Regions from separate parts of the Halobacillus sp. B23F22_5 genome, predicted to be linked through region 2. Evidence: riboswitches for the same ligand, from Rfam matches in the RefSeq annotation. Region 2 holds a riboswitch; the other holds the start of a gene.
The links. A riboswitch is a leader RNA that binds a small molecule or an ion and turns the genes downstream of it on or off. The one in region 2 is predicted to bind lysine.

Region 1 (16,614 bases), on a different contig from region 2:
GGTTGAAGAAACAGCCGATGCTCTGGATGAGAAAACTTACAATAAGCAAGTAAATATAGGTAAGCATGTCAAAGTAGTATAGCAAAACAATGGACGAAATTAACGGAATGCGGGCAATATCCAAGTAGATTAACCATTTCTTTTTTGGCAGCCAATCTGCCATAACTCCCCCAATCAAACCGAATAGTAAATAGGGGAAAGATTCAGCCATCGCCATCCCTGTTGTATGGAGGCTGGAGCCAGTCAGGTCATAGGTTAAGAACAAGAAAGCCATTCCAGATAGGATGTCACCCAGACGGGATATGCCTCCAGCTAATAAATAATATCGAATATTTTTATTTTCCAAGATTGTCTTATACAAAGTAATCACCTCACTTATCAGCATAAAAGTAAGCGAGGCGACTTTCTTTCTATTTATTGCTGGAATGTCGAGCAATTTTCTGTTGTTCAATATAAAATTGAATATTGAGTTTCTTCCCTTATTTTGAAATAATTGGTAGTTAGGAGATAGTCTAAAGTTACCAGACGGGAAGGATGGTAGGAAACATTAGATTTTCTCTGTCGTGGAAATCATCTCACCGTAGTTCTAGTCTGAAGAAAGGGGGGATCATTATCCAAGAAGAGAAACACCCGATTCTTGATGATCCTTATGCGAGTACCCCTGAGATTACATGGGCTAACATTCAATCTGTGGCAATAATCTTCCTGGTTCCGTACTTCCTTGATCTACATTTTCTGCAGGTTCTTGCATTAGCTTATGTTCCTTTTTTAATTAAACATATTTATGAAAGGCAAAAATGGAAGGTAATAATAGGTGACCTCCTTACCATTACCGTCCTTTTGCTGATGTGGTTTTTTCAATATAAATAGTCAGTAAATGGTCAACCTGTTACGAAGCTGAGTTCCTCGCTTTTCGGATGAAAGAAAGGTATGGAAAGAGTATTTGCAGATGGTGCAGCAATGGGGAGCGGAAATTACATAAATGCAAACAGAATCCAAGGGTTATAGAAAAAGTTTCACCAGGCCACCGATCAGCAAAATAATCGATCCTGCTAAAAGGGCTATTTTTGTTGGCCGGTTAGCTTTATGAAAGATACGAGGAAACATTCTCAACACCTCCTTTTTGTTTTTGAGCTTATTGTATATATACGAATGAGCTATGTGAAAAGCTTCAATAATTCACAAAAAAAATACACCCAGAAAGCCGGGTGTAAATTTTACTCTTCGTTTTCTTCGTCATCTTCATTAAACCATAGCGGGGAATCGTTATCAGCTTCTCCGTTATAGTTGATGAAGATTTCTTCACCTGCTTTTATATCTCTGAAAGCATAGAAATCGAACGAGTCGTTATCAAAATTAATTTCGTAAACTGCGTTCGGTTTGTAGGAATGATTAAACATCATCCCGTAGCCTAACAGAAATGCTGTGTGGTTTTTACCATACTCGAAAGCATAGTCCGCCAGGTATGTTTTCTCAATATGTTCATGTTCTTCATTAGGATAGGGAAGCACTGGTGCCTGGTGGATTAGTTCCCCTTCCGCAATATCTTGTGTGGCGAATACGCCTTTATCAAGTGCATCATCAGATATAGTAGATGTTCTTACTTCAATCAAATTTTCACCGTCGCCTTCTTTATATTCGTAATGTTTGACTTTCCCCAGTCTGACAGGTAGTGAGTAAGAATGCAATCCCGATACTCCAAGGGGCCCTCCTGATTTCCCCGCTGTCAGAGAAAAAGGTGTATATCTATTTTTCCTTTTGAATAACGTTATTATGATATAACTTCGAAAAAAAGGAAGACCAAAGGGGATAAGGACATGGGTGAAAAAACGAAAACAAATAGTCATGCGGTAGTGGCCTTAATATTAGGAATCCTTGCTATCATGACTCCAGTAATCGGATTGGTTCTTGGTTTGGTCGGCATATTTGTTTCAAGGAAAGCACTTCGTGAAATGGAAGAGAGAAATGAAGATGGCAAAGGGTTTGCTACTACAGGGATGGTATGCAGTATCATCGGGGTTATCGTACAGTTGTTAGGAATACTCCTTATTGTTACCTTATCTTTATTTATGGTTGCTTAGTGAAAATGAATGGAAGAAGTGGTTACTGGTGCGAGTGTTATTAGAAATGCTGGCTAGTTTACTATTGGTCCTGGGCTGGTTCACCGCCGGTGTGGGAGCATATTTTTTGGTGGTATCCTTTGCTGCGGGAGGGATGTTGATCGCTTGCAGCATCCTTTTATTAGGAGTGTTGTGTATTTTCACATCGAAGCAAATAGATAAACACATCCTTTCTACATAAATACAAAAAGCGATGGAACCGTGGGAGGTTTCCATCGCTTTTTATTTTCCTCAACCAGCAGCTGTAAATTTATAAGCTGGCAGGTTTTGTTTCAATGCATTTAATTCTTCGCTGTTCAGCGGAACCATCGGCAGGCGCACATCACCAACAGGGATGCCCATCAGATTTAAGGCTGCTTTTACCGGGGATGGACTTGGCTGTGCAAACATCGCATTCATCACTGGAAGGATTTCCTGGTGAATGGCTGCTGCGCGTTTTACATCACCGTAATTGTAGCTGTTGACCATTTCCTGCATTTCATTTCCGAGGATATGAGCGGATACAGATACAATCCCGGTGCCGCCGATTGCCAGTACCGGAAGGGTCAATCCATCGTCACCACTATACAAAGTGAAATCCTCAGGAGTTTTCGTGATGATTTCTGTCATCGCATCCAGATCTCCACTCGCTTCTTTTACAGAAACGATATTGTCGAGTTCAGACAAGCGGATAATTGTTTCCGGTGCGATTTTAGCAGCGCTTCGTCCTGGAATATTGTACAGCATCACTGGCAGGGAGGTGGCTTCCGCTACTGCTTTATAATGCTGGAACAACCCTTCCTGGGAAGGCTTATTGTAATATGGCGTTGTAAGCATAATCGCATCGACGCCGGTCTGTTCAGCCTGTCTTGTCAACTCGATTGATGCTCGTGTATTATTCGAACCGGTTCCTGCAATTACGGCTGCTCTTCCGTCTGCAACTTGAGCGACGAAACGGAACAACTCAAGCTTTTCTGCGTCGGTCAACGTAGGGGATTCCCCTGTAGTTCCTGCTACCACTAAACCGTCCGAACCGTTAGCGATTAAGTAATTGACTAATGTACGTGCAGCATTGAAATCGATCTCACCATTCTGGTCAAATGGGGTAACCATTGCGGTTAACACTTGGCCGAAGTTCATAGCATTTCACACCCTTTTGTAAAATTTTAAATAAGAGGCGTTTTATAGAGCCATTCCCATTTATCGCATTAAAAAAACAACAACGAGGGTTCGCTGTTGCAGTAGAAACGTCAAATGATGCGTTCCATTGCGTAAGATAGCCCTCCATATAGTCGCCTATATGACAGTCCTGTATTTATTCAATAGCAGAACCAACTTCGAGAACATGAGATTCTCTCCGCTTCGGCGAATTCCCCTTTCCACAATATTCGCTGGACCTCATGATCCTCCCACTGTGTACTGATGGTTTTCGCACCTCTATCCCGCTTCAACTTATTGAAGCAAGAAAATATTTAATTGATTGTACTGTAACAAAAATTTGATCCAATTACAAGGGTTTAAGTCAAGTTTATATTAATAAGGATTTAAGTACAATAGGAGAGTGGTTAACCACATTAGTTATTCTGGAAAGTAAAAATTAGGGACGCTCAGTGTTCAACCCTTCGATTAGCGACTGAATAACCTCTAATCGACTAAATTCTTTTGGGGGAAGTTCTCCTCTTCTTAGCATTTCCCTTACTTTTGTCCCTGATAAATGTATATGATCCTGTGTTCCATGGGGGCATGTTTTTTTTGTTGTAATTTGGCTGCATTTTTTACAGTAATAAGCATGGTCAAAAAATATTGGCTTAATGCCTAGCTCATTTTTGCTGAATAACGAAAAAATTTCTTGTGCTTCATAAGTTCCATAATAATCCCCTACTCCAGCATGGTCACGTCCTACAATAAAATGTGAACATCCGTAATTTTTTCGAATAAGGGCATGAAAGATTGCCTCCCTTGGTCCTGCATATCGCATAGCAGCCGGGAATACACCCAAATGGACTCGATTTTTTGGATAGTAATTTTGGAGTAGAACCTGATAGCTGTTCATTCGTATCTCAGATGGGATATCGTCAGCTTTTGTTTCTCCGACAAGAGGATGTAAAAAAAGACCATCTACTACTTCCAATGAACACTTTTGTATATATTCATGTGCACGATGAATAGGATTTCTTGTTTGGAAGGCTACAATTGTTTCCCATCCCCTTTTAATGAATTCTTCCCTTGTCTCTTTTGGTTTACAATAAAAATCCGGAAATAAGTTTTTGGATCTGGGAGGTCTGACTAATGTAATAGGACCTGCTAAGTAAACGTCAGGTCGATTAAAGAGTTTTGCTACTCCAGGGTGAGCAGGGTCAGTGGTTTTGAATACTTGTTTTGCTTCTAGCTTTTTATCAGGTTTATATTTTTCATTTAATTGAAGAATTCCATATACTTCGTCAGCAAATACCAGTTTTATCTTTTCCCCAATTGTAAGACGTGAAGAAAGGGCTGCAGTAACTGGCAGTGTAATAGGTATACTCCATACCAATCCATTAGCTAATCTCATTTTTTCCACCACTGAATTATAATCTTTTTCTCCTATATACCCTGTCAAAGGACTATAGGCCCCTGTAGCGATTAACTCTAAATCAGAAAGAGCCATTAAATCTAATTCAATTTCTTTTGATATAGAGCTATAATCATAATTATAATCTACTTTGGAAATCAGTTTATGTCCATGTGGTTCTATAATAGTCATAATAATACCCTTTCTTTCTTAAATTCTATCTTGAATAAAATCCACCAAATGATTCACAGAGCTTGATATGGATTTTTCAGTTGTGTCGATAACTACTTCTGGTGCTAAAGGTTCTTCATAATCTTGTGAAATACCAGTGAAATTACTTATCTTTCCTTCAAGGGCTTTTTTATAAAGACCCTTAGGATCCCTTTTCTTACATTCTTCAACAGAACATTTAACGAATACTTCAACAAATGTATTATCTTTAAACCTTTGACGAGCTTCATCCCTATCTTTTCTATAGGGTGAAATTGCGGCGACGAAGACAACCATTCCTGCATCAACAAACAATTTTCCAATTTCAGAAATTCGGCGAATGTTTTCCGCTCTATCCTTAGGAGTAAATTCTAAATTGTTATTAATGCCATGTCGCAGGTTATCTCCATCAAGCAAGTACGTATGGATACCCTGATTAAATAATTCTCTTTCTACATGGTTAGCAATTGTAGATTTACCAGCCCCTGATAATCCAGTAAGCCATATAATTAAGCTTTTATGACCATAAGCTTTCTCTCGTTCTTCTTTTGATACATTGGTTTGGTTCCAAGTGATATGCTCACTCATAAAAAACTTACCTCCAAATTAAAAATGTGAGTGATACAGTACAAATTAAACAAAAAATACTTAGTAAAAATCCGACCTTTAAATAATCGGTAAATCTATAACCTCCTGGGCCGTAAATAATTAGGTTTGTTTGATATCCAATTGGGGTGATGAAACTGCATGAAGCAGAAATTGCTATTATCATCGCAAACATTTTGGGGTCGATTCCTATTTCTAACGCAACCGAATGTCCCAAAGGAAACATCATAGCTGCGGCAGCAATATTATGAGATATTTCAGTTAGTACCATTGTTACCAGATAAATTGTTATCGCTGTTCCTAATAAACCAAATATGTCATTTATATATAATATTGCAATTGAAATCGCTTCGGTTACTCCTGATTTTTCTATAGCTGCCCCTATCCCTATAGCAGAAGAGATAAGGATAATTACACTCCAATCAATCGATTTTCGTGCTTCTGCAGGACTTATCGATTTAGTAGCCAGTAAAATGAGGACAGCAATAATTGCAGCTTTTATGATGGAGATGAATTGGAAGGCTGCAAGGGTGAACATTACAAGTAAAACAAAGACTAATATTTTGTTGTTTCGAAAGAGATTTGTCTGTATATTTTCTGAATTATCGCTTTTCTCCATAGGTGTGAGGTTGCTTTTATAATTCCTGTGAGGAAGCAGGTGTCTGCCAATTAAATACATATAAACTAGGCCAACAAGGGTAAGAGGAATGCCGAGATAAGAGAATTCTAAAACCGTAAACCCTGGATGTCCGCTTTTCTGCAGCATACCGTGCACCATTAAATTCGTAGAAGTGCCATATAAAGTGATCGTTCCACCTAAAATTGCTGCATAGGATAAGGGGATTAATAGTTTAGAGGGATTAACCCCGTTGGATAATCCCCAATTACGTACAAGTGGGGTGAGCGTAGAAACTATAGGAGTATTATTGATAAAAGCTGATAACATTGAAACTGATATCATCATTTTAAGAAGGAGCAAAGGAAAATTTCCATTGTATTTTAATACTTTTTCAATCAGATAATGTAGTATACCACTATTAAATAATCCATTACTGATAATAAAAAGAAGGGCTATGGTAATTACACTTTTATTTGCAAAACCTTGAAAAGCTTCTTCAACTGAGATGACATTTGTTAATATAAAGATCGATAATACAGAAAAGAGAGTCAAATCAGGTGGGAACCACTGTTTAATTAATATGGTAAACATTCCTGCTAAAACAAGTGTTACATAAAAGATCTCCATCTAGAGCCCACCACCATGATATTGATAACTATGACTACAATATGCATTTTCTATACTTTTGTTATAAAAATGGGTATGGGTACTATCTTTCTTGCAGGGGTTACATAACAATGTTATAAACCCACACCTTTTGCTTAAAATCGTTTTATAATACAGTACATTGACCAAATAACATCAAAGAGAAGGATGAATTAGTGTGATTCATTTCAATAAAAATGACCTTGAACAAGATCGTTTAGTGTGTTTTTTGCATATACCAAAAACTGGTGGGAAAACGTTATGGAATATATTAGAGAAACAAAGTGAAGATGTCCTTGTTTGGCATGGGAAATTTTTTGAAGAGCTCAGTAAACCTTTTGAATTCTTTACATTCCTAAGGGATCCAGTTGATCGAGTGCTATCAACCTTTTACTATATACAGAATTATGAGCGCGATCCTTTGCATAAAAAAGTAAAGAGAATGAATTTCGAGGAATTTGTTGAATACATGAAGAATGAGGATATCGGAGATAAACCTTATCCTAAAAAAGATTTGCGTAGTATACGTTTTAGAACAGTAAATCTTGCTACCCGTTATTTATCAGGTGGTAATCCTTCAGATATAAAGAAGGCTAAAGAAAATCTTAAAAACTATTTCCCGGTTGTTGGTTTTACAGATATGTATAATGAATCACTGTTTTTATTAAAAGAGCATTTTAACTTTGATATTTCCAAAGTAGATAAAATAAATACTAACAGGAAACGGCCAAAAAAGAATGTTGTACCCAAATCCATCATTAAAACTATAGCTGAATTAAATAGCCTGGATATAGAATTGTATCAATCGGCAAAGGAAGAATTTAATAATAAATTAAACCAAATGGACAGCACATCAATCCAAAAGTTAAATCAATGGAAAGCTATGCATTAGTAGATATTTTATTGTTGGTATAGCTTTCACAGAATATCTTTCATTAACAGGAAAGGCCAGAACTAAGGAGTTCTGGCCTTTCCTGTTAATGAATTCACTTATAAATCGTTTAACAGCTCTTGCAATTCTACTTGCTGTGCATCAATTTGTTCAAGAGCATGGTTTATATTTCGTCTAAAAATACTTATAATACTTTGGCCATAATTGTTTCCTGGAACTGCCCATTTTCCGTTAAGCTGTGTCCAAGTAGTTGCGCTTCCTCTGTTGACTAGGTCAAATCTTGGATCGACTTTAGTATATCCATTTGGAATCGGTTCTGAGGATGCATAAGCATATAAGTGCTGGATATGAGCATGGACACCCTCTGCAGGGGTAGCGAAACTTGCTCCTGGATTATCTGGGCCAGTGGCTCCAATTCCGGCAAAGTTGTTTTGTTTATCGTCTACTACACCTGTAAAACGGAAGTAATCCGTTTCGTGAATAGCCTGCGCATACGCCACATCTGCTCTTATTCCATAAATTTCACCATATTCCATATAGTAGGCTCCAAGATCTGGAGCGTCCGGATTAATCGTTTTTACAAATTCCTCTAATTGACAAGGGTTTAAATGAATATCTCCTTGGATGGTAAAACGTTCTTCCGGGGTTGATGGAGGTGGGGAAGGCACTTCGCCTTCTGTCAGAATGAAAGCGTCTGTAATTCCGATGCTCTTCAATTTCTGTACTTGCTGTTCTGCATTTTCTCTTTGAGAATAAGCTCCAGCTTGCACTCTATAATATTGCTCTCCCGATATGGTAGTAGGCACGATAAAAGAATCAATGTTGTGAGTCGCTAGGTACTGAACTCGGTTTTCTGCATTGGTACGGTTTTTAAAAGAACCAGCAATGACCTTATAAAGAACACCTGGTACAGTTTTAGCCGGTAAATCAAAGGCTTCCTTAACTCCTTCCGCAATGGCTATAGAAACATCTTGAATAAATTCAGGATCGGTTAAATGCTCAAGGTCGTCAGGATTATCCAGAAATAGAACCTCTAATAATAATGCAGACATCTTTGTCTCCCTTAGCACATGAAAATTGGCTCGCTTTTTCCCTCTATCATTAATACCATATTTTGATTCCACGGAATCTAAGATCATATCATGAATAATGTTCTGATGGGCTTTAGTGGCCGGAGGGACAGTACCGCTAAAAATATAACTCTCAAAACCAGTTCCCCCAGCAGCATTGTTGTGAATGGATAGGAAGAAATCGGCATCCTTGGAATTTGCCAATCGGGTTCTTTCTTCTAATGAAACCGTTATATCCCTGGTTCTTGTCATTCCTATATCCACTTCGTAGTTTTTGAGCAGGTAATCTCTCACCTTTAAAGCGATTGAAAGATTAAATTGCTTCTCCTCATAACTTTTGTAAGTTGCCCCAGGATCATTTCCTCCATGTCCAGGGTCAATAATTATTTTTTTCATTCATTAGCCTCCTTTCAAGACTACTCATATTATATGAATAGTAAGACAATCCAGGTTGGACTATTATATAATTACAGATAAAAAAGGCACATGGTAAGGACTAGGCAATCTAGAAGGGTTAATGATAAAGTAATATTTCTTGTGTTAACTGAATATCTGTTTCGCCTGTGGTGTTATTGAGTTAACTTACCTGGAAGGAGTAGGTCATATTTATGCCCAAAAAAGGTTGAGTAGCTCGAGAAAACTGAATAATTCTCTTTAATCTAAAGAAACTGCTAAGTGAAGTGCTGATTCTCACAAATCGCTTATCAGTAGATAATTTCCTTGGAGAGGGGTACTTATTTAGTCTCACAGTTAGGTGTGGCGTTCGTTTCAGCATTTGGTGTGACAAAAGCTGTTTTAGCTATTTGTATCGCAGTCTTTATGTCTCTTGACGTAGAGATTAACGCTTGAGAAGCTAAATACGGCTATTGGGAAGTAGACCGTAAAAAAATATGTTAGTTACTCTAGGTTTTCCTGTAACAGTCGAACTGTTAATAATGCGGGTCGTGAAGTTGTTTAATTTTGGCTTTTATATAAATGCGAACAGCCTTGCAACTGCTATTGTTTTGGTATGTCAAGGTGTGTAGGTGTCAGTCAATATTAAGATGAGTAAAATTGATAAGTTACGAATCATATTAGATGTATTACAAATTGATTTCTTTATCCAGCCTATTTTGGAGGTTTCCTGATTTTAGTATGTGCTTAACGTTTTGAGTAATAAAAAAAAAGAAAGTCCATCACTACAAGTGGCATATGGGAATCTGTACGATTTTCGTTTATCTATGAAGAATCAAATTTGGTTGGGATATTTAGAGGAGTATGGTTTTTACTTGGGGATGATGATCTATTTTGATAGTAATTTAGAATAGACAACCGGGTTAAACAAGAGGTTTGTATAGGGAATTACTTCGATAATGATTCTCTGCTATTCAAAGAAAGGGTTTAATTAAGACAAAACCATTGTTAAGTAGAATGATTTTGCTGAATTTTAAAGTTTGTTTTTTCTTTAGCAGGTAATGAAAAAACTTTATAAAGTATCCAACCCATTATAACTACAAGGACCCCGGAAATTAAGATAACGAAAATCGTGGTGTTATTCATAATTAGATTCACCATATGCTATCCCCCTTTTTATTTTTCCATGGGATAACTATACCAACCATTATATTCATTAACATAGGAATCACTTCTTTATATTTGATAATCAACTGCTTCTTCTGTAAATTCACACTGATATTATACCTCCTACCTAATTCAACCAAAATTACAATGCTTTACCTTCTCTTGTATGTAAATTAGTAGCTAGTAATGTATTATTCGTTATTTTCGATTTTTTATTAATGGCGAGAACTATTGCAATCCAGATATTATTTTTAGCGGAGAAGGGCAAACCTTTCAACAGAAATTAAGCTTGTTGAAATTTTAAAGAGGTAAGTACAGCAACCGCTCCTAAAAATTGACCTATGACAAAGTGTCATATATAGTTTAGATATAGAACATAAAAGACATAATGTCACATAGAGGTGCATAAAAATATGGAAATTAACCCTGTTTATGTAGAGAAGCTAAAGAAGCTAGCCTTCGATTTGCGCCACAAAGGTGTAGATGTGAAAATTTGTAAAAAACCGATGGTTAAGCAGCTCGTACAAAGGGAAGATTGAATACTAACTTTATTATTAAGAAAAGGGGAAATCACATGAATTTTTCCATGACGGATATGCCGAATTCTGTGAAGCAAGAGGTGGAGGAACTAGAAAAAAACCTGTCACCAGTTACTAAAAAAGCTGCAAAGTATGTATTTTTGTCATTCCCTTTAATCGCAATCGCAACCGTTAACCTCCTAACGTTATTATTCATGGTACCGGAGGAAGAAGTAAGGTTATCATCCATTGCTATTTATGCACTTATCGGAGCGGTGGGTATGGCTTTATCGAAGGAAGCGAAACATAAACAAAAAGAAATCCAAAAGCGGAGCGTTGATTATATTATCGAGCGAATCCGAAAAAGTAATATCGCGACGGAGCGGGCCAAAAAGGATTTTACGGATCAGGTAAAGTCTCAGCCAATGAATGCGATGAAGCATTTCGTCGCATTCTTAGAAGAAGAAAAAAGACAAGAAAAGTTGAATTTATATAGAGGATATTAGAAAAAGGAACACCACATGCTGGTGTTTTCTTTACATAGAGAATGGTGGGAGATTATTGCCGAAACTAACTTTTTTCAATTTACCAGAAGCAAAAAAACAGGTACTGATCCAGTCTGCGGAAAAAGAATTTTCCCGCGTCCCATTATTTAAAGCATCTATATCCAATATTGTCAAAGCTGCCGGCATTCCACGCGGCAGCTTTTATCAGTATTTTGAAGGAATAGAAGATCTCTACTTTTATTTATTGGACGAACTGGCCCAGCTTCGCAAAGATAAATTCATCGCCTTTTTGCAAAAACATGATGGGGATCTGGTTGATGCAATGATCGCGATGTTCGAGTGTATGTTGGACGAGGAAGAGAATGTCAGCTTTATGAAGAATGCCTTCCTGAATATGACACATAAAGTTGAACATAGCTTTCTCGGTATTTTCAGTGATAAAGAAAGCATCGACGAATTTGATGAAGTGAGTGAAAAGATAGATAAAAACAAGCTGAATATATCAGGGGAGCAGGAATTGTATCATGTTATGCAGATCATTACAGCAGTGACGTTCCGAAACTTTGTCGAGAAATTTGCTAAAGGATTGTCTGAAGATCAGATGATGGAGAAATATCGTATGGAAATGAATTTGTTGAAAAAAGGGATATATATCGGTTAACAGTAAAACTGCCTCAGCTTCCACCAGAGGCAGTTGTTTTTTTGGAGAAAACTTTGCCTTATTCCTATTTCTTATAGGATAATGGTTCTGTTTTGTTCTGGAAAATGGCTGGAATCTGAAAAAAGTAGTAAAATGAGAGGAATGTGACAGTTCTTAAAGAAGAGGTGGTTATATGAATCGGCTATCGTCATGGGGCACGGCTGCTGCATCGCTGCAGTGGTTGTTTTTTATTTTTGCAAACACGGTAGTTGTACCGATTTCAGTAGGTGCTGCGTTTGGATTGTCTCAGGAAGAGATTGCTTCCATTCTCAGAAGTGCACTGATTTTTACAGGGATAGCTTGTGTACTGCAAGGATGGATCGGCCACCGTTACCCACTCATGGAAGGACCTTCTGGCGTCATGTGGGGATTAATATTGAACCTTAGTGCGGCATCATCAGCAATGGGGGTGAGTTTGGCTTCTATTGGCGGAGGCATTGCTACAGGCATGATTCTCGCAGGCGTTGTCGTTCTTCTATTAGGGGTATTAAAGCTTCTTTCTTTTATGCAATTGATATTCACTCCAATGGTGATGAGCGTCTACCTGTTTTTATTGACTTTCCAATTAATTCTTATTTTCTTTGAGGGGATGCTAAAAGTTGATGCTGAGGGCGTGCTGAATATTCCTGTCAGCTTGTTTTCCTTTGGTATTGTCATCCTTGTCAGCCTGCTGAAGATAAAAGGCAAACCGGCTGTCAGTAATTTTTCTATTTTGATTGGGATGGTTGTCGGTTGGGTACTTTATCTGATAATTTTTCCATCCGACCAGGGTACTTCCATGCAATCGAATGGTGGGTTGTTATTATTTCCATTTGGAACTCCTAATCTTAATGTCGGGATTGTCCTGATCACCTTTTTAGCAAGCATGATTAACTTAAGCAATACGATTGCCTCTGTTCGCGCCGCTTCTCAATTGATGAGAAAAAGTCCGCACGAGAGACAATTCCTTCGATCTTATATGTTAACAGGAAGCTACTCGGTAGTAGCAGGTATCTTCGGACTTGTGTCGTATGCACCTTTCGCTTCATCGGTGGGATTTTTGGAAAGTACCCGTATTTTTGATCGTAAACCTTTCTTAATCGGTGGTGCCCTGATGTCATTGCTTGGTATCATTCCAATCCTTGGTGGAGTATTGGCTACTTTACCCATTACAGTAGGAAATGCTGTTTTATTTGTCGCTTATCTGCAGCTCTTTGGTACTTCGTTGAAGAGTCTGGGCGGTTATCGGTTTAATTCTGTAACTATTCATCGGTTGGCAGGTCCGGTATTGGTCGGGATCGGTATTATGTTTCTTGATCCCGCTATATTTAATCAGCTGCCAGCTTTGGTTCAGCCGCTTGTCTCAAATGGGTTTATCGTTGGAGTTTTGCTCGCCATTTTATTAGAACAGTCCGTGAACTGGGAGAAGTACGAGGAAGGTTCAGAAGTCCAGCGGGATGCTATGAAAAAAAGCGGCTAGCTTCTTTGGAACAGAAATTCCATTATAAATGAAGAGGAGTATATACAAGCAAAGGAGGAGATTATCTTCTCCTTTTTTTATGCCAAAATTTAACTTGTGTATCTCTTTCACATGAACATCGAGCATTTTTGCCATACTATCCGTGGGAGGATGCCTATGTTTACAGTGATAGTTACTTTATTACTTTTTATTCAACCGATGACTTATGATGAAGACTTGACGATTACACACGATGATGAAGTGATTCAACACATCAACCGCACTCAATTTGTTGAAAACGGACTGCTTGATACTTTTTTCAACCTGGATAAAATCCAGCAATTGATCGTACAAGTAGAGAAAGAAGTGCATGAACAGGCAAGAAATGCAAAAATCGGGAAGGATGGGGATATTAAACAGGAGAAGGTAGGTCGCCAGTTGAATCGGGAGAAATTTACAGAAGGCCTGTTCAGCTATTTGTATGGGAGTGGTGGTTCGAATATAGAGGTGCCGGAAATAACGGTCCACCCGAAAGTGGACAGTGAACTGCTGGCGAACATTCGAACGCAGGAAATCGGTAGTTACGTCACTTATTTCAATCCTAAAAATAAAGAGCGATCTCACAATATACGGCTCGCTGCTGAAGCCATCGATAGCCATGTGGTCTTTCCAGGCGAGACATTTTCTTTCAATGAGGTAGTAGGCAAACGGACGAAAGAGAAAGGTTATAAACCTGCCCCGGTTATCGTCAAAGGGGAAGTCACAGAAGGAATAGGCGGTGGAATATGTCAGATCTCATCCACGATGTATAATGCTGTTGATAATGCAGGGGTCGAAATTCTTCAACGCTACTCGCATAGCAAACGTGTCCCTTATGTACCGGAAGGAAGAGATGCTACTGTCAGCTGGTATGGCCCGGATTTTACCTTTAAGAATGTCTACAATCAGCCATTGCTGATTCGGACAAAAGTGACCAATGGACATGTAAGCATCAACGTGTATTCTTCGGATGTAGTCGACTTCGAATCAAGGAAGATTCCTGGAGCAACGAAGAAACTGCCTGAGGAAATCGAGCTGGATTCAACTGAAGAAGGCGAATAACAGAGCAGACCTTAGGACAGGCTGCTCTGTTATTGGTTAAATTAACTATATAATCTACGAAAGCAGGTGGAACTATAGAAATGGAATTTGCGCATTTAAGTGAGGATCAGATAAGAAGAATTATGGAGTTAGAAAGCGAATTGGGTTATATATTGATTGCATATAATAACGGAAATCATGGCTTTTCAACATCTGATGAAAAAGTTGACTATTATGCGATGCTCCATGGAACGGTGGAAGAATAGAAAGAGCTGACAATAGAGGTGCTGTCAGCTCTTTGCTTATTTATTGTCCAATGTTTTATTTGTTCCCTTTTACAAGTATACCTTGACGGCCGTACTCAGTTCGCTCTTACAAATATTCGCTTATTTTTACAGGTGATCGAAGATTCGTGTCGAATCATTAAATTAAGTGAAATGGTGTTTAAAATTCATAAAACTTGGGGGATTAATCGTGGGAAAAGTTTTATTTGAGAAAGATGGGCATCTTGGCCGAATTACCATCAACCGGCCGGATCAATTGAATGTTTTTGATTATGAAACGCTTGCTGTGTTAGGAGAAATTGTTGAAACCATTCAGGCGGATAAAGATGTTCGGGCGGTCATCGTCACAGGTGCAGGAGAGAAAGCTTTTAGTGCCGGAGCTGATTTAAAAGAGCGCAGAACATTGTCAGAAAAGGAAGTACGCCGCAATGTACGGGCAATCCGCGATGTCTTCACAGCGATTGAGGAACTTCCTCAGCCAACAATTGCGGCCATCAATGGCTATGCCCTCGGAGGAGGTCTGGAGTTGGCTCTCGCCTGTGACTTCAGGTATGCCGTGTCTGATGCTGTCATGGGACTCACCGAAGTGAGTTGGGCGATCATACCTGGGGCAGGTGGAACACAGCGTTTGTCGAGATTAGTCGGGACGTCACGGGCAAAGGAGTTGATTTTGACCGCTCGCCGAATCGATGCTGAAAAAGCGTTGAATATCGGGATGGTCAATGAGGTGTTCGACCGGAAGGATTTACTGAACGGCGCAAATGCTCTTGCTCATGAAATCAAGAAAAATGGTCCACTGGCTGTCACTCAGGCTAAATATGCCATCAACCATGGTAACAATGTAGATATACATACTGGCTTGGCGATTGAAGCAAAGGCTTATGAAGTAATCATTCCGACAGAAGACCGAATCGAGGCATTGGAAGCTTTCAAAGAGAAGCGGCCAGCCAATTTTAAAGGGAAATAGCAGAAAAAGGGTTGTCCTCCTGTGGGGCCAGCCCTTTTGTTATAGGTTAGGAAATTATAAAATTTTCTTTTTGTGGGTAATTTTTGGTAGTGGGTGTCATCCAGCTCCAGCGCCTACCCCCTCGAGGTCTTAAGTCAAACCTCTCTGTGACAAAGAACGTCACGCCGAGGCTTGTCTTAAGCTTGTCGGGGGTGAGCAAGGCGCTTGCGCTTTTGTTTTTATTGATCGAACGTAAAATAGGCGCCAATGATCATTTCCAGCATCTCGCGTGACATATGAAGGTGATCGGTATCGGTTCCGCTAATCAACTGTTGGGTATTGTCATCTTTAAACGTGATATCACTAGCTAAATAAACTTTGAACGTATCGATCATTTCATTCAATTTTTCTTCTTCTGGACTAAGCTGATAATTATGGTGGTCGTCTACTGTAGTCAATCGGTGGAAATCCAAAGCATCCTGGAACATATCGAGCACTTCTGCATTGGTCGGAGGGCTTGGATTGGTAATATTATAAATTCCGTAAGGTTCTGCTTTCGTTATAGCAAGTGCCAAAATTTCTGCTACATAATCGACTGGGACAAAATTGGAGGTGCCAGCCGGATTGGCGACCACCCGGTAAAGACTATCATTTTCAGCATCATTTTTACGTTCAACTCTACGCCTGAAAATATCCAATGCCCGCATAAAGCCATAAAGCGTGAACTCCGAATCCGCTTCCCCAGTTTTCGAATCGCCCACAATGATGGATGGCCGGAAAATGGACACATCCATTTCATCTCCATAGCTGAACACCAGATGTTCCGCTTTTACTTTACTTTCTTCATATGGGTTATGGTAACTCTCATCTTCCGGGTAGAGGTCCTCGAC
Region 2 (16,614 bases):
GAATAGTCCATTATGGTAAAGCTTCCGAAGGGTATATCCTGCAACACGGCGTCATGAAGGATAAAGCGACTGCCATCTTCAATGGAATTGGTAAAATTGAACATGGTGCTTCTAAGTCCAACGCTGAACAAGAATCACGTGTCTTAATGCTAAGTAAAGATGCCCGTGGGGATGCAAACCCAATTCTTCTGATTGACGAAGATGATGTAACTGCCGGTCACGCAGCATCTGTAGGCCGTGTCGACCCAATGCAACTATTCTATTTGATGAGCCGCGGTATGTCCCAAAAAGAAGCTGAACGTCTTGTCATTCATGGCTTCCTGGCTCCTGTAGTCAATCAACTGCCGATTGAAGCGGTGAAAGAACAGTTGACACAAGTGATTGAAGGGAAAGTAAATTGATGGATATTAAAGCTGTCCGTCAATCCTTTCCGATTCTGGATCAAGAGGTTAATGGACATCCGCTTGTATATTTGGATTCATCCGCCACTTCACAGAAGCCTGCTTCTGTAATTAAAAAATTGGATGACTATTATCGAGGTTACAACTCCAATGTTCATCGTGGTGTCCACACTCTTGGCACGAAAGCTACAGATGAATATGAAGGAGCCCGTGAGAAGGTTCGCCGCTTCATCAATGCTAACAGTACGCAAGAGGTTATATTCACTCGTGGAACAACGACCGCAATCAACACGGTGGCTTCCAGCTATGGGCGTGCAGAGCTTGGCGAGGGAGATGAAATCGTCATCACTCCGATGGAACATCACAGCAACATCATCCCCTGGCAGCAAGTGGCAAAAGCTACTGGAGCAACCTTAAAATATATCCCGCTTCAAGCAGACGGTACCATTGATTTAAAAGATGTGGAAGAAACCGTTACGGATAACACTAAAATTGTAGCAGTCATGCATGTATCTAATGTATTGGGTACGATCAACCCTGTTAAAGAAATAACGGAAATCGCCCACCGGCACCAGGCTGTCATGCTTGTCGATGGGGCGCAGAGCGCTCCCCATTTAAAAGTAGACGTGCAAGATTTGGATTGTGATTTTTATGCCTTTTCTGGTCACAAAATGTGCGGACCTACAGGCATTGGCGTACTTTATGGCAAGCGCGCCTTATTGAATGACATGGAACCATTTGAATTCGGCGGTGAGATGATTGATTTCGTTAATCTCTACGACTCAACGTGGAAAGAGTTACCTTGGAAGTTTGAAGGTGGAACGCCGATTATCGGTGGTGCTATCGGTCTCGGAGCAGCGATTGATTTCATCAATGAAATTGGGCTTGAGGAGATTGAAGCTCATGAGCATATGTTAGTCGACTATGCGATGGATCGTATGAGGGAGATTGATGGCCTGACGATTTATGGCCCTGAAGAACGCGCAGGCCTGGTCACTTTTAACCTGGATGATGTACACCCGCATGATGTTGCTACCGTACTTGACGCGGAAGGCATCGCGGTCCGTGCCGGCCATCATTGCGCACAGCCATTGATGCGTTGGCTGGATGTTTCAGCTACTGCCCGTGCCAGCTTTTATTTGTATAATACAAAAGAAGATATTGATCGACTTGTCGAAGGATTACAAAAAACAAAGGAGTATTTTGGCGATGTCTTTTAATAACCTGGATACACTTTACAGACAAGTCATCATGGATCACTATAAAAACCCACGAAACCGTGGAACCATTGAAGGAGACGACCACATGTCCATCGACATGAACAATCCTACCTGCGGGGATCGCATTCAGTTGCAGCTGCAAGTAGAAGATGGGCTGGTCAAAGATGCTAAGTTTGATGGAGAAGGATGTTCCATCAGTATGTCTTCTGCTTCCATGATGACGCAAGCCGTCAAAGGAAAGCGTGTAGAAGATGCTTTGGCGATGTCAAAGCTCTTTTCAGATATGATGCAAGGAAAAGAGATTGATGAGCAGGAATTTGATTTAGGGGATATCGAAGCACTACAAGGTGTATCGAAGTTCCCGGCTAGAATCAAATGTGCCACATTGGCATGGAAGGCTATGGAAAAAGGTGTTGACGAACAAGGACAGTCTTAGTCGCGGTATAACACCAAAAGGAGGTTTTTGATTATGGCCAAAAAGGCGCCAGAAATCGAAGATTATAAATATGGGTTCCATGAGAAGGATATTTCCATTTTCCGTACTCAAAGAGGACTGACAAAAGAAATTGTTGAAGAAATTTCCCGCTATAAAGAAGAACCGGAATGGATGCTTGACTTCCGCTTGAAGTCATTGGAGCATTTTTATAAAATGCCGATGCCTCAGTGGGGCGGAGATCTTGCTGAACTTGATTTCGATGAAATCACTTATTACGTTAAGCCATCTGAGCGTTCTGAGCGTTCCTGGGATGAAGTCCCAGAGGAAATCAAAAATACGTTTGATAAATTAGGAATTCCTGAAGCAGAACAGAAATACCTTGCTGGTGTATCTGCTCAGTATGAATCTGAAGTAGTCTACCACAACATGCAAGAGGACCTGGAAAAACAGGGGATCATCTTTAAAGACACAGACTCTGCTTTGAAAGAAGACGAAGAACTTTTCAGAGAGTATTTCGGAAAAGTAATTCCTCCATCTGATAACAAGTTTTCTGCATTGAACTCTGCGGTATGGTCCGGTGGTTCTTTCATCTATGTACCAAAAGGTGTAAAAGTGGATACGCCACTACAAGCTTATTTCCGTATCAATTCAGAAAACATGGGACAATTTGAGCGTACGCTGATCATCGTAGACGAAGACGCTTCTGTCCACTATGTAGAAGGTTGTACAGCTCCTGTCTATACAACAAACTCCCTGCATAGTGCAGTCGTTGAAATTTTCGTTAAGAAAAATGCGTATTGCCGTTATACCACTATTCAAAACTGGGCAAATAACGTCTATAACCTGGTTACGAAGCGTGCTACTGCAGATGCCAATGCAACAATGGAATGGGTCGATGGGAACCTTGGTTCCAAATTAACCATGAAATATCCTGCTGTTATCTTGAAAGGCGAAGGCGCACGTGGAATGACATTATCCATTGCCCTGGCAGGTAAAGGACAGCATCAGGATGCCGGTGCGAAAATGATTCATCTGGCACCGAATACGTCTTCTTCCATCGTTTCTAAGTCTATTTCTAAGCATGGTGGAAAAGTAACGTACCGTGGTATCGTCCAATTCGGACGTAAAGCAGAAGGTGCACGTTCCAACGTTGAATGTGACACACTTATCATGGATAATCAGTCAACTTCTGATACCATCCCTTATAACGAAATCATGAACGAGAATATTTCGTTAGAGCACGAAGCGAAAGTATCTAAAGTGTCTGAAGAGCAGCTCTTTTATCTGATGAGCCGTGGTATTTCTGAAGAAGAAGCGACAGAAATGATTGTCATGGGCTTCATCGAGCCATTTACTAAAGAGCTCCCAATGGAGTATGCGGTTGAAATGAACCGTCTTATCAAATTCGAAATGGAAGGTTCCATCGGTTAATCCCCGATCACTTTCGATTTGAAATGAACCGTGCTGTTGATATGAATCAGCAGCACGGTTTTTCTTATTTCTTAACGGGTATGGGTATGGAAAAGAGTTTATCATCTCTTCCATGCTATACATAAACAATGATATGTTAGTATGAGAATGTAAATATGGATGTGAAATAAATGGTATTCGTTTTAATCATCTCCGCACTTATCGGATTGGTTTCGGCTTTTTTCGGGAGTATTGCCGGGCTTGGCGGAGGAATCATTCTCGTCCCTGTCATGTTGTTCTTAAGCCAGACTTTCGAGGCGTTCAGTTGGGCGACGCCTCAAAAAATAGTAGGAATATCTATAATTACGATGATTTTCACAGGTATGTCCTCCGCTTTATCCTATATGAAAAGTAACCGGGTAGATTTTAAAAGCGGATGGATTTTTCTTATAGGAAGTGTTCCTGGAGGGATCCTGGGGTCCTTTTTGAATCAGTTTTTTTCTGCCGGAAAATTTTCGCTATTATTTGGGATATTAATGTTATTAGTATTCGGTGTGTTTTTCCTGCCCAGAAAAAGTAAGAAGGCCCCGTTAGAAAAAAAACGGGGTGGGATCCAACGGGAAATGGAACTCGATGGAGAGATACACCGGTATGCTTATTCTTCGATTGCTGGTGGTTTGTTGGCATTTTCAGTGGGGATGATGTCCGGACTATTCGGAATCGGCGGTGGTTCCTTGATGGTACCGGCCATGATTTTATTATTTGGTTTTCCCGCCCATGTTGCAACAGCCACATCGATGTTTATGATTTTCTTTATGAGCATATCCAATTCTGTTACCCACATCCTATTAGGTAATGTAGAATGGTTATACACACTGGCGTTTATTCCAGGAGCATATTTAGGTGGCATGTTAGGGGCAAAAGTGAATAAAGTGTTGAAAGGACAGTACGTCGAATGGTTTCTTAGAGTGATGTTGATAATTGTAGCGATTCGATTGATCTTGAAGGGTATAGGATAAGGAGATTTGATGATGAAGGAAAAAATATTCTTATATTATACGAATGATCTTCACAGCCATTTTGAAAATTGGCCACAAATCATTGGATATTTTAATCAACAAAAAGATAAACGGGAAAGACAGGGCCAGAGTTATTGGCTGCTGGATAATGGGGATCATGTAGACAGGTTCCATCCCATTGCTGAAGGATTGATGGGAAAAGGCAATGTCGAGCTGTTGAATCAGGCAGGATACCATTTTGCCAACCTTGGAAATAATGAAGGCATTACCTTATCACGTGAAGGATTGTACGAATTATATGATGAAGCTGATTTCGAAGTGTTATGTGCCAATTTGAAAAGAGAGAAGGAACCACAGCCCTCATGGCTTAAAACCCATAAAGTGGTCGAGAGCAAGCAAGGAGTGAAAATCGGGGTCATCGGTTTGACTGCTCCCTTCCAATTGTTTTATAGCATGCTTGGGTGGAGTGTCGAACCTCCGTATGAGACCTTAGAACGAGAACTGTCGGCATTATCCGAACAAACAGATATCATCGTGCTGCTGTCCCATCTTGGCATCAATGATGATGAAGAAATCGCACGCCGGTTTAAAGAAATAGATATCATCATTGGAGGTCATACCCACCACCTGTTCAGGAGTGGTGAGTTTATTGGAAATACGTTACTTACTGCTGCAGGCAAGCATGGTACTCACCTGGGAGAAGTTATGATGGAGTGGGATCATGAGATAGGGGAGTTGACACGAAAAGAAGCCTATGCCATCCCTACAGAAGATATGGCGAAAGACCAGGTCACTGCCGAAACTTTACAAACGATCAGGGAAGAAGCGATAGCTAATTTGAAAGAGCATGTGACGGAATTGCCTGCCCCTGAAGAAATAGGCTGGTTTCATGAAACAAAATTGATGAAAGAGCTGGTAGAAACGCTTCAAGAATGGACGGAAGCGGATATCGCGATGCTTAATGCCGGCGTATTACTCGATCATTTGGCTGCCGGAGAAGTTTGTTATGAAGATGTCCATCGTATCTGCCCCCATCCGATGAACCCTTGTAAGGTAGAACTGACTGGAGATGAGCTCCTTGAAGTAATCCGGGCAGCACATACTAAAGAGTTTACTGAAATCAAGTTGAAAGGGTTTGGCTTTCGCGGTGAAGTCATTGGGCGTATGGTGTTTTCCGGAATTGAAATCCATACAAAAAAAGATGACCATGGAAATGAACGGGTAGAAAAAGTTCTTTTCAAAGGAGAACCGTTAGAACATGACGCTGTTTATCAGGTAGCTACCGCAGATACATTCACCTTTGGGCGGCTGCTTCCTGAAGTAGCGTATGCAATGAAGAAAAAATATTATATGCCTGAACTGTTAAGGGATTTGCTTGTAGCGACATTGAAACGCGAAAATTAATATAAGCTCTAACGTTTGAACAAACGTTAGAGTTTTTTTAAATTCTTTTCACACCTTTATGTCCTTCCTCATAGGGTAAAACAAAAAGGATGTGGGGACCATCATTGATGTGAAACCGATTTTCATAGAAGAATACCCCTTTACTGCTATTAGTGTGGCACTTCCTAAAACCAACTTGCTGATTGTATCTAATGATGAGGGCTATATCATGTGTGCTGCTCTCGATGTAGATTTATTAAGTGAAAAGTTAGCAGATCGTAAGGTGATTGCCGGTCGGGCTGTCGGTGTCCGTACCATTGAACAGCTGCTTGACGCACCTCTTGAGAAAGTGACTGACGCAAGTAAAGAAAAAGGGTGGTCTCCTGGAATGACAGGTAAAGAAGCCCTTCTAAAGCTTGTTTCAAGAGAATAAGATAATATACAAAGAAGCCGTCATCTTTGACGGCTTTATTTTATGTGTAAAAAGAGAATAGCTATTTGAATTTATGCCAAACTTTCGTTCGTTCAAAATCAACTGACCAGTTACTATCCTGATATTACTGCATTTCCTGTAGGTTATATTTCAGATGCTTCAAGAAGCTTATACTAATTAATGAAAAAGATACATATGATGTCCCAAGGGGGGAATCAGGTGAGCAAGTATTCTAAAAATCATGCACCTCCATCGATGGGAAAAATATTCTTAGTTACTTTCATATTCTTTATATTCTTCACTATTCTTGGTCTATGGATCATCAACAAAGGCATTACCCCTACACTGATTGAAATCGCTGAAACCAGAACAAAGCAGTTTGGAAGAGATGCGATTGTGGATGCTGTTGGAAAACGAATCGCTGATGATCTTACCTATGAAGATTTAATGGATATTCAAAAGGATAATAACGGCAACATCGTGTATATGGGTTGGAATTCAGTCGTGGTCAATCGTGTATTAAGGAATACTACTTTCCGTGTACAGAATTACTTAAGACAAATAGAAAAGGGCAATTTGCCTGATCCTGGAGCTCCTTTGGATGTTCCATTAGATGAAGAGAATGATGTAGATGAAATTGAAGAATCACCTATCCTGGTGCGAATCCCTATCGGCCAGGCAACTAAAAATACATTGCTTGCCAATCTAGGTCCAAAAGTTCCAGTAAGATTCCAGGTAATCGGTTATGTAGAGTCCAATGTAGAGAATAATATTACTGAATACGGGATTAATTCAGCGCTGTTTGAACTGGTAATTCATATCAAGGCAGAAGTAAGGATTGTGATTCCTTTTTCTACAAAGACCTCTACCGTTACAGCGGATATACCGGTTGCCCACAGTACGATCATGGGACCAGTTCCTGATTTTTATAATGGTTCCGGTGGAGAAAAATCACCGTCATTCTCTGTCCCTATGGACGGCTTTCAAGTTGATCCATCCCAGTAATCATTAAAAATATCTTGCATAACTCATGAACAATTGATACAATACGTTAGGAAATTTTAATATTGCGTGACCTTATCAGATCGGTGAGGTAGAGGCGCAGGCTGCATGAGTAATCAACTGGAGAATGACAACGATGATGGTTGGTGAAAGGGCTGTCTGCCGAAGCATGAAGTATGGTCAAATACGGAAATGCTGGTGCTTTTCCTAATAGGAAAGGCACTGTCATGCATACTAAAGATATGGATGCATGGTGCGCTACTGATCGAAATGAAGGATAATCAAACTTGCTGTCAAAGAGCAATGAAGGATTATTTTTCTTTCATTGTTCTTTTTTTATTCCTCATTTACCCCAGTAGTATATCCACATACCCATGGCATCCCCACATTCAAATGAATGTGACTACCTTAAGAATCACAGATATGGAGGGGAACTAGCATGGAAGGTACAATCTACTCTTTGATACCTGCAATTTTAATGCTTTTATTGGTTATTGTTACACGCAAGGTTATATTGTCTCTCGGCATCGGAATCGTTATAGGTGCTTTGCTTCTTTATAATTTTAATATTATGGATACAATGGCAGCAATTTGGACAATGTTTTATGAAATATTCATAGTTGACACCACAAATCTTTTATCCCTAGAAGGATGGAATATGGGCAATATTTATCTTTTCTTATTCTTAATCCTGCTTGGAATGGCAACTGCTTTCATGACAGCCTCTGGGGGCAGCAAGGCATTTGGTGAATGGGCCATCAATCGTATTAAAACTCGCACGGGTGCACAGGCGGTACCGGCATATTTGGGAATCATCATTTTCATTGATGACTACTTCAATGCTTTGGCAGTGGGACAGGTAGCTCGTCCATTAACGGACCGGTATAAAATATCACGCGCCAAACTTGCTTATTTCATTGATTCTACCTCTGCACCGGTTACAGTTATCTCTCCCATTTCCAGTTGGGGCGCCTATATCATTGGTACAATCGGCAGTATTCTCGTGGCGAATGAAATATCTGACTTTCAGCCTCTGGAAGCTTTCGTTAAAATGATACCTGCCAACCTTTACGTATTTGCTGCTTTATTATTAGTGTTTATGGCAGCATATATGAAGCTTGATATTGGACCAATGAGAAAACATGAAAAAAGAGCATTGGAAACAGGGGAAGTAACTGACCCATCACGCGGGGATATCCCGGGAGACCTGAATGATGAATTCAAGCCACATAATAACGGCAGAATATATCATTTATTAGTTCCGATTGCTGTGTTGATTATCGGAACCATAGGGGCCATGGTAGTTACAGGTATTCAAAATACAGAGGGAACGGCCACCTTGTTGGCCACTTTTGAAAATACGAATGTGAATATTTCATTATTCATAGGAGGATTACTGTCAGTCATTACTGCGGCAATTTTCTATGGGCTTCAGCCGGCTCCTAAATCGAACATGGGTAATGTACTGTGGGAAGGGACAAAAGCTATGCTTCCAGCTATTTATATTTTAGTTTTTGCCTGGATCATCGGTTCCGTTATCGATCAATTAGCTACAGGAGAATATTTAGCTGGCCTTGTGGAAAAAGCTTCCATAAGCCCTGCATATCTGCCATTTTTGATTTTCTTGGTCTCCGGCTTCATGGCCCTTGGAACTGGTACTTCCTGGGGAACATTCGGAATTATGCTGCCAATAGCCGGTGAAATTGCTGCTATATCAGATGTAAGCCTGATACTACCAGCATTATCAGCAGTTCTGGCAGGATCAGTTTTCGGAGATCATTGTTCTCCGATTTCCGATACAACCATTTTGTCCTCGACCGGAGCAGGCTCCAACCATATCGATCATGTACTCACCCAGCTTCCTTATGCATTGATTGCTGCTTCCGCAGCAGGTATTGGTTATCTAGTGTTAGGATTCAGCGGTCAAGTTCTGCTTCCATTGATTTTGACATTAGTAATTGTAGCTGTCATAGGTCTTTTGATTCATTTGATTTCACCATCATTTAAAGTAAATAAACAATAACAGGAAAGAAGCGCGTCAAAGTCATGACGCGCTTTTTTTGTTTGTTTTTTCCTGTAATAGAAAAATCTGAATAATTTAATATTTCTTTGACACCCTTCTTTAGTCACGGTATAATACAAGCAGATAAGCTTAATTATCTGAAAAAAGTAAATTTTTCTAACATTCTCTCTTAAAAACAAGCATAATAGAAGAGTGAGGGAGAATTAAAACAAAAGGGAGGTCTTGCATTATGGAAAAACGTTCACAATGGGGGACGCGGGCTGGTTTTATATTAGCGGCCATGGGCTCTGCTATCGGCCTGGGTAATATTTGGCGATTCCCCGCAGTAGCTTATGAGAATGGTGGGGGAGCATTCTTTATCCCATATTTATTCGCACTACTGACTGCTGGTATTCCGCTATTAGTTATGGAGTTTACCATTGGTCATAAATATCGTGGTTCAGCACCGCTTTCATTCTTCCGAATGAATAAAAAAACAGAATGGCTCGGCTGGTGGGCAGTACTGGTATCATTCGTCATTTCTACGTATTATGCTGTCATCATTGCATGGGCGATTTCTTACAGCTACTTTGCATTCAACTTAAGCTGGGGACAAGATACAGAGGCTTTCTTATTTAGTGATTATTTGAACTTATCCGTAGATCCTGGTCAAACAGGAAGCCTTGTACCTGGTGTCTTTTTCCCATTAATCATCGTATGGCTGATTACTCTGGGTGTTTTGTTCAAGGGTGTCAAGAAAGGTATTGAAGCTGCAAACAAAATTTTCATACCAACTCTTGTAGTCCTATTCCTGATTATTGTGCTTCGAGCTATTACTTTGCCTGGAGCAGCAGAAGGTTTACAAACTTTCTTTGCACCAAATTTTGATACGATCATGAATGGAAGTGTATGGGTTGCAGCCTACGGGCAGATTTTCTTCAGTTTATCCATTGCCTTCGCAATCATGATTACGTATTCCAGTTATCTTCCGAAAAAGTCGGATATTACAAACAATGCCTTCATTACCGGATTTGGTAACTCAAGTTTTGAATTGCTTGCAGGTATTGGTGTCTTCGGTGCACTTGGTTTCATGGCACAGCAAAGTGGAGTTGGTGTCTCTGAAGTAGTAAGTGGCGGCGTAGGTCTTGCATTTGTAGTCTTTCCACAAATTATTAACGAGTTGCCTGCTCTCAATGGATTATTTGGTTTCTTATTCTTCTTGTCATTAGTTTTGGCTGGTCTCTCCTCATTAATTTCAATTTCAGAGACTTATATTGCCGGGCTAAAAGAAAAACTTGGAATTTCCCGTACTGCCGCTGTAGGAATTGGTGGTGGCTTAGCGGCTCTTATTTCTATCCTGTTTGCTACCCAGGGTGGATTATTCTTCCTCGATGCCGCAGACTATTTCATCAACCAATTTGGTGTAGCGTTTGTAGGGTTGGTTGAAGTAGTTATTATTGCATGGTTCCTTCGCAAGCTTACCGATTTTCAGGATCATGCGAACGCTATATCAGATATCCGCCTAGGCAGCTGGTGGAAAGTTAGCTTAGGAATTATTACACCGATCGTGCTCGGTTATATGATGTTTGATTTGTTTAAGCAAAATATTTTAAAAGAGTTTGATACTGAAACAGGAAACTATGAAGGATATACAGATGCCTTCATTACATTTGGTGGATGGTCAGTAGCGGCAGGTGCCCTGGTAATTGGCATCTTGCTCTCCTTTAAGCGTTGGCATGCGAGCTCTTTGAAGGAAGATAAACAGAGCAAAGAGGAGGTCGTTTAATATGACAGGCAGTGCAATTATAATGATGGTTATTGGCATGGTTGTTATATGGGGAGGCCTGACGGCAAGTATCATGAATGCTGTCCGTAAATCTAAATAATAAAGTATAGAGCGCCGTACATTGGATTGTACGGCGCTCTATTTTACATAGGGAAATATTTTTTCAGTTCCTAATCCCTGGCCATCCGTTCCCACTTTCTCAAATATGGATAAGGGTCGAACGACCATTCGCTATAGCCGTTATCTTTATACATACCATAATGCAAATGAGGTGGAAACTTGCCTGAGGTACCTGGAGGCCCATAGCCTGTGGCTCCAACAGAACCGATGACATCCCCAGGTTTGACGACATCACCGACACTCACCCCGTCTTCAAAACCATTCAAGTGAGCATAGTAGTGATAGATGTTAAAGATATCCCGGATTCCGATGCGCCATCCGCCATATCTATTCCAGCCTTTCATTTCAATGACCCCATAAGTGGTGGATTGCACAGGTACGCCATAATTAGCGAAGATATCTGTACCTTCATGAATCCTTCTTCCCCCGAAACCTCGTGCATCACCCCATGTGCTTCGGTAGCTATAGTTGGCATGGAGCGGCACAGGAAAGTTACGGTCAGTTAGATGGATAGTACCAAAATGCTTAAAGACACGTGCATTATTCATGATTGTTTGGACACTCAAATCCCGATGGTAATACTGCCATAAAGCTATTTTAATATCGTCAGGAGTATGACCAAAGGAAGAAAGGTATGATGCGATGCTATATAACACATCCTCATCGTTATTTTTATCTGCTATTCCATCACCATTCCCGTCATTGCCCCAACCATTGAACATTTCTGTAATTAATGGAGATTGCTGCGCCGTTTGGTTTGGGTTGTCCAATCCATTCCAGAATACATTTTCTGGCTGAATAGCGGTTACTCTGCCCTCAGGGAGGTCTTCATTAACCTGACGTTCAAATTGATCTACTGCGGCCAGGTAGTACCAGGGTATGAGCGTAGTAGCAGCAGTTTTTTTATATAATTCCATACGGGTTTGATTTTCTTCTTTTTTTAACTCTTCTTCGCTTTTTTCTGCTCCAAAAGTAATCGAGCAAAAGAGGTTTCCTGCAAACATTAAGAGCAGGAAGAGAAGTATAGTTGTTCGTTTCATCATTCGTCACTCCAACCAATTGATAACCTTAGTTTGTGAAATGCCGGTCTCAACTATTTATGGAAAATAAGTGAAACAGAAAAAAGAAAAAAACAGGAAAGTGGCCATTCACTTTCCTGCCTATTACTTAGCGCCCCATCATCCCATTTTTTGAGTCTCTTGGGTCTGTTTTTGATTTTGTTTCATCATTATAGGTTGATTCACCCTGGGGAGCCTGGCGCATCCGCTTAATGGCATTTTCAAGCACGTTGTCATAATTTTCATCATTAATACTTGAGTTACTTAAGCTTTGGATGTCCCCGAAAGATTGTTCCTGGTCAGAGACATAGACTTCATAGTAGCGGGGCACAAGACTGAGTGCTGTCTTTTTGACCATATCAGCTGCCTGGTTACGGTCTACCTCTTCAGCTTTCTCATAAGCGATCAGCACTTCATCATCTGTTACCAATGTCCCTGCATTCGTAATTTCATCCATGGTTAAAATCATTTTCGTTATCATATCCGCCGTTTCTTCCCGGTTCACTCTTGTAGAATAATCCCCCTGTGGGTCCACCTGACTTTTATCATAACGGACATACCCTAACTGATCAGTCATATCTCCGTCACCATCCCGTTCAGCAGGTGACTGGTAGTTATCCATAGCATTTCCGTTCAATGCTCCTTGGTTATTATCTTTGTTGCCGTAACGATCCATCGCGTTTTCATCTTCTTGTGCTGCACATCCTCCCAGCAATATACCGCTGATCAAGATGGAAGCTGCAAAGGTTTTATTCACTGGATTTCCTCCTTGTTTTAAATGCTCCCCATGTGATTATTTTTTAGCGAAACAGGAGATTTCATACGAATTAAATATTCCCTGTGACGGCAAAGCGAAAAGTATGATAAAATTTAGTTAATTGTAAGAGGTGATGGTAATGATTGAATTGTTTGGTAAACAATATGAAATCGTGAGAGATTATAGAAATGGTTATCAGGCGGAAGCTTTAGAGCAACGATTCAGTGATATTTTGAGCAAGTATGATTATATTGTCGGTGATTGGGGTTATGGTCAGCTTCGTTTGCGGGGATTTTATGATGATCAGAATCCGAAAGCTACCTTTGATACAAAAATCAGTACACTCGAGGATTATTTATACGAGTATTGTAATTTCGGGTGTGCATACTTTTTGTTGAAAAAAACCAATTAAAAAACCCTTCTTTGGCTCGAGGCTAAAGAAGGGTTTTTATATGTGTGTTAAATGGCTTCTCTTAAAAATTCACGAAGTTCGTCAGCGTCAATTTCATTTAAGTTGAAGGCATGTTCCAGGTAGCCTGGCTCTTCGATGTCATCATGACCGATAATTGCAAAGCGGTTTCCTTGAATATCGAGAACCAAAGTCTTCCCATAATAGCGGCTTGTTTTCACAAGTGCCAGATCATGACGATGGGTTGCTCCCATGAAGCTTACGAAACGTGTATCGCTTTTTTCTTTTTCATCATAGAGAAAGAAACGTTCCTCTTCCATTTCCGATTCCTCCTTATTCTTCATTCATCACCAAGTGAGGTTTATGTGAAAGGTGATGGTGAGCTTTTACAAAACGAACGGTCTTCGTTTTGGCGCGCATGACGATTGAATCTGTTTCGGTCAAATCACCGCCCAGGAATTTTACACCGTTTAAGAGTTCACCTTCTGTCACACCTGTAGCGGCAAAAATGGCGTCGTCGCTTTTGACTAAATCGTCCATCGTCAATAGCTGAAGCGGATCCTCTAACCCCATCGTTTTACAACGTTCACTTTCGGCATCATTTTGAGGTGCTAACCTAGCCTGCATATCGCCATCTAAACTCTTGATCGCCGCAGCGGAAATCACTCCTTCTGGAGCTCCACCTCTGCCTACGAATAAGTCTACGCCTGTATGAGGGAGGCATGTGGCGATTGATGCACCTACATCACCATCACCAAATAACTTGACCCTGGCACCTTTTTGAATTACTCGCTGGATAAGGTCTTCATGTCGGTCACGTTCCTGGATAATGACAGTCAGGTCTCTTACTCGTTTGTTATTGGCACGGGCAACGATATCAATGGTACGCTCGATCGGGTCATCAAGATGAATAAGCCCTTTGGCATTTTTTCCAACAGCAATTTTATCCATATACATATCCGGGGCATGAAGAAGGGCACCGCGTTCTGCTGCTGCTATGACAGCCATTGCATTATTATGGCCTTTTGCGACAATATTTGTTCCTTCCAGCGGGTCGACAGCAATATCTACTGCAGGACCTGTCTTGTTCCCTAGTTCTTCACCTATATAAAGCATCGGTGCTTCATCTAATTCGCCTTCTCCGATCACTACGACACCTTCCATAGCAACCGAATCAAACATAGCTCTCATGGCTGAGGTAGCTGCGTCATCCGCATTGATCTTATCCCCACGGCCCATCCATTGGGCTGAGGCTATGGCAGCTGCTTCGGTTACACGTACTAATTCTAATGCAAGTTCTCTATCCAATTATTTCTCCTCCGATACGTTAAAGTCCTTATATATGATAGCAGAGTTTGTATAACTACGTAAATATGCATCCTTTTCCTGTTATGTATGTAAATGTGATATCATGATGAATGAATTAGGTTATGATGCAATTGGATGGAGGTGCGGTTATGTATTTTGTAGACAGAAAAAAAATTGAAAGTACATTACTTTATATGGAAGGTCTCACTAATGAATATCAAAATCATACGTTTGATTCGTTTTTAGAAAAGTTAAGCCTGGAGCGAATCACACATATGACGATTGAATCGGTCATTGATGTAGGAAATATGATGATTGATGGATTCATTATGCGTGACCCGGGGAGCTATGAGGATATTATTGATATTCTTACCGATGAAAAAGTCATTCCTGAAGCTCATCAGGAAAAATTCAAGTCTTTTATACGTCTTCGAAAAATGCTTGTCCAAGAGTACCTGGACATTAATCATGAGGCTATCCATTCTATTTGGGAAAATTCCAGAGAGGTCATTGAAATATTCCCTGCAGCCGTAAGAAGGTATCTGGATGAGGAACTTGGCCCGGTTTCTGCTTTCTCTAACTCATAAACTGTGACAATATTACAAATTATAGGATTATAAATTTACTCTCTCCTCCCTATTCTTTATAATGGAAGAAAGAAGAGGTGATGGGTAAATGAAGCAATCCTCTACCAAAGATATGATTCTGCTTTTGTTGAAAAAAAACAAAAGTCTTACAATAGCGGAACTCGCTGAAAAAGTTGCAATATCTGAAATAGCTGTACGTAAGCATATTCATTTTTTAGAACATAATAATCTTGTCAAAGCAAGAGTGGTCCGTCAGCCAATCGGTCGACCAGTGAACTATTATGAACTGAGTGTGAAAGGCCAGGAAGCTTTTACGAACCATTACGAATCCTTTTCCGTCGAACTGTTGAATGATATCGAAAAGCTTTATGGAAAAACGATGGTATATGAGTTGTTCAACCATCGTTCTGAACGGATAGAAGAAGAATACAAGCGGCATATGACCTCGGAGTCCTTCCAGGCCCGGGTAGAAGAGCTCGCGGAAATACAGGAACAGAAAGGGTATATGGTAGAATTAGAAAAGCAAAACGACAAAGCTTATACCCTAAAACAGTATAACTGTCCTATTTGGAATATAGCGCAGCATTATAAGAGCATATGCGGACATGAAGTTAAACTGTTTTCTGACGTTTTAGCGGATAGTGATGTAAGGGCAGAAAAGACGATGATATCAGGGGAAGCCTGTTGCACTTTTCAAATTACCCAAAAAAGCCAATGATCTCTTCTCGCACTATAGGTGCGGGAATTTTTCTTTTTAGAATCAAGTGGTTGAAATAAATGGATCATTTTAATAACGCATGTATTAACCTTTAAGTTAGAAAGCAGGTGGAAGAATGAAAAATTATCAAGCCTATCTGATTGATTTAGATGGGACCATGTACCGAGGATCGGAACGTATTGAAGCTGCATCAGACTTTGTTAAAAAATTGAATGAGAAGAAGCTGCCTCATCTATTTGTAACTAATAATTCCTCCAGACGTCCCGAACAAGTCGCTGCGAAGTTAACTCATATGGATATTCCAGCTGTAAAAGAACAGGTTTACACTACTAGTATGGCTACCGCTCAGTATATCAAAGATCAGCATCCCGGTGCTGATGTATACGCGATTGGTGAAGAAGGGCTGCTGACAGCTTTAAAAGAAGCAGGGCTTAATCTGGTAGAGGATAATGCTGATTATGTGGTAATTGGTATTGATAGAGGCATCACCTATGAAAAATTGGCGACAGCTTGCCTGAATGTCCGTAATGGCGCAGTTTTCTTATCTACAAATGGTGACGTTGCT

Region 1: linked by a shared signal. The riboswitch ahead of dapA (4-hydroxy-tetrahydrodipicolinate synthase) and the one ahead of ACGTN9_RS17765 (Na+/H+ antiporter NhaC family protein) in region 2 are both predicted to bind lysine.

What each region holds. Positions count from the first base shown of each region.
Region 1 is NZ_JBIEKI010000005.1:104,135-120,748, reverse strand. Features, by position in the region: gene ACGTN9_RS09245 (MFS transporter) at 1-370, opposite strand, end outside; gene ACGTN9_RS09240 (SET domain-containing protein) at 1,218-1,613, opposite strand; gene ACGTN9_RS09235 (DUF4190 domain-containing protein) at 1,818-2,081, shown strand; gene dapA (4-hydroxy-tetrahydrodipicolinate synthase) at 2,352-3,239, opposite strand; lysine riboswitch at 3,369-3,547, opposite strand; gene sat (sulfate adenylyltransferase) at 3,697-4,842, opposite strand; gene cysC (adenylyl-sulfate kinase) at 4,861-5,448, opposite strand; gene ACGTN9_RS09215 (SLC13 family permease) at 5,456-6,712, opposite strand; gene ACGTN9_RS09210 (sulfotransferase family 2 domain-containing protein) at 6,909-7,622, shown strand; gene ACGTN9_RS09205 (N-acetylmuramoyl-L-alanine amidase) at 7,721-9,088, opposite strand; gene ACGTN9_RS09200 (DUF5392 family protein) at 10,827-11,276, shown strand; gene ACGTN9_RS09195 (TetR/AcrR family transcriptional regulator) at 11,332-11,937, shown strand; gene ACGTN9_RS09190 (uracil/xanthine transporter) at 12,110-13,435, shown strand; gene ACGTN9_RS09185 (VanW family protein) at 13,592-14,515, shown strand; gene ACGTN9_RS09180 (hypothetical protein) at 14,596-14,760, shown strand; gene ACGTN9_RS09175 (enoyl-CoA hydratase-related protein) at 14,969-15,745, shown strand; gene ACGTN9_RS09170 (SDR family oxidoreductase) at 15,964-16,614, opposite strand, start outside.
Region 2 is NZ_JBIEKI010000018.1:29,000-45,613, forward strand. Features, by position in the region: gene sufD (Fe-S cluster assembly protein SufD) at 1-401, shown strand, start outside; gene ACGTN9_RS17730 (cysteine desulfurase) at 401-1,621, shown strand; gene sufU (Fe-S cluster assembly sulfur transfer protein SufU) at 1,611-2,057, shown strand; gene sufB (Fe-S cluster assembly protein SufB) at 2,091-3,488, shown strand; gene ACGTN9_RS17745 (sulfite exporter TauE/SafE family protein) at 3,659-4,486, shown strand; gene ACGTN9_RS17750 (bifunctional metallophosphatase/5'-nucleotidase) at 4,499-5,890, shown strand; gene ACGTN9_RS17755 (YunC family protein) at 5,991-6,302, shown strand; gene yunB (sporulation protein YunB) at 6,522-7,307, shown strand; lysine riboswitch at 7,389-7,573, shown strand; gene ACGTN9_RS17765 (Na+/H+ antiporter NhaC family protein) at 7,744-9,327, shown strand; gene ACGTN9_RS17770 (sodium-dependent transporter) at 9,557-11,092, shown strand; gene ACGTN9_RS17775 (methionine/alanine import family NSS transporter small subunit) at 11,094-11,192, shown strand; gene ACGTN9_RS17780 (M23 family metallopeptidase) at 11,263-12,252, opposite strand; gene ACGTN9_RS17785 (YhcN/YlaJ family sporulation lipoprotein) at 12,380-13,027, opposite strand; gene ACGTN9_RS17790 (YutD family protein) at 13,167-13,439, shown strand; gene ACGTN9_RS17795 (DUF3055 domain-containing protein) at 13,487-13,756, opposite strand; gene glpX (class II fructose-bisphosphatase) at 13,770-14,744, opposite strand; gene ACGTN9_RS17805 (DUF86 domain-containing protein) at 14,894-15,331, shown strand; gene ACGTN9_RS17810 (helix-turn-helix transcriptional regulator) at 15,420-16,049, shown strand; gene ACGTN9_RS17815 (TIGR01457 family HAD-type hydrolase) at 16,165-16,614, shown strand, end outside.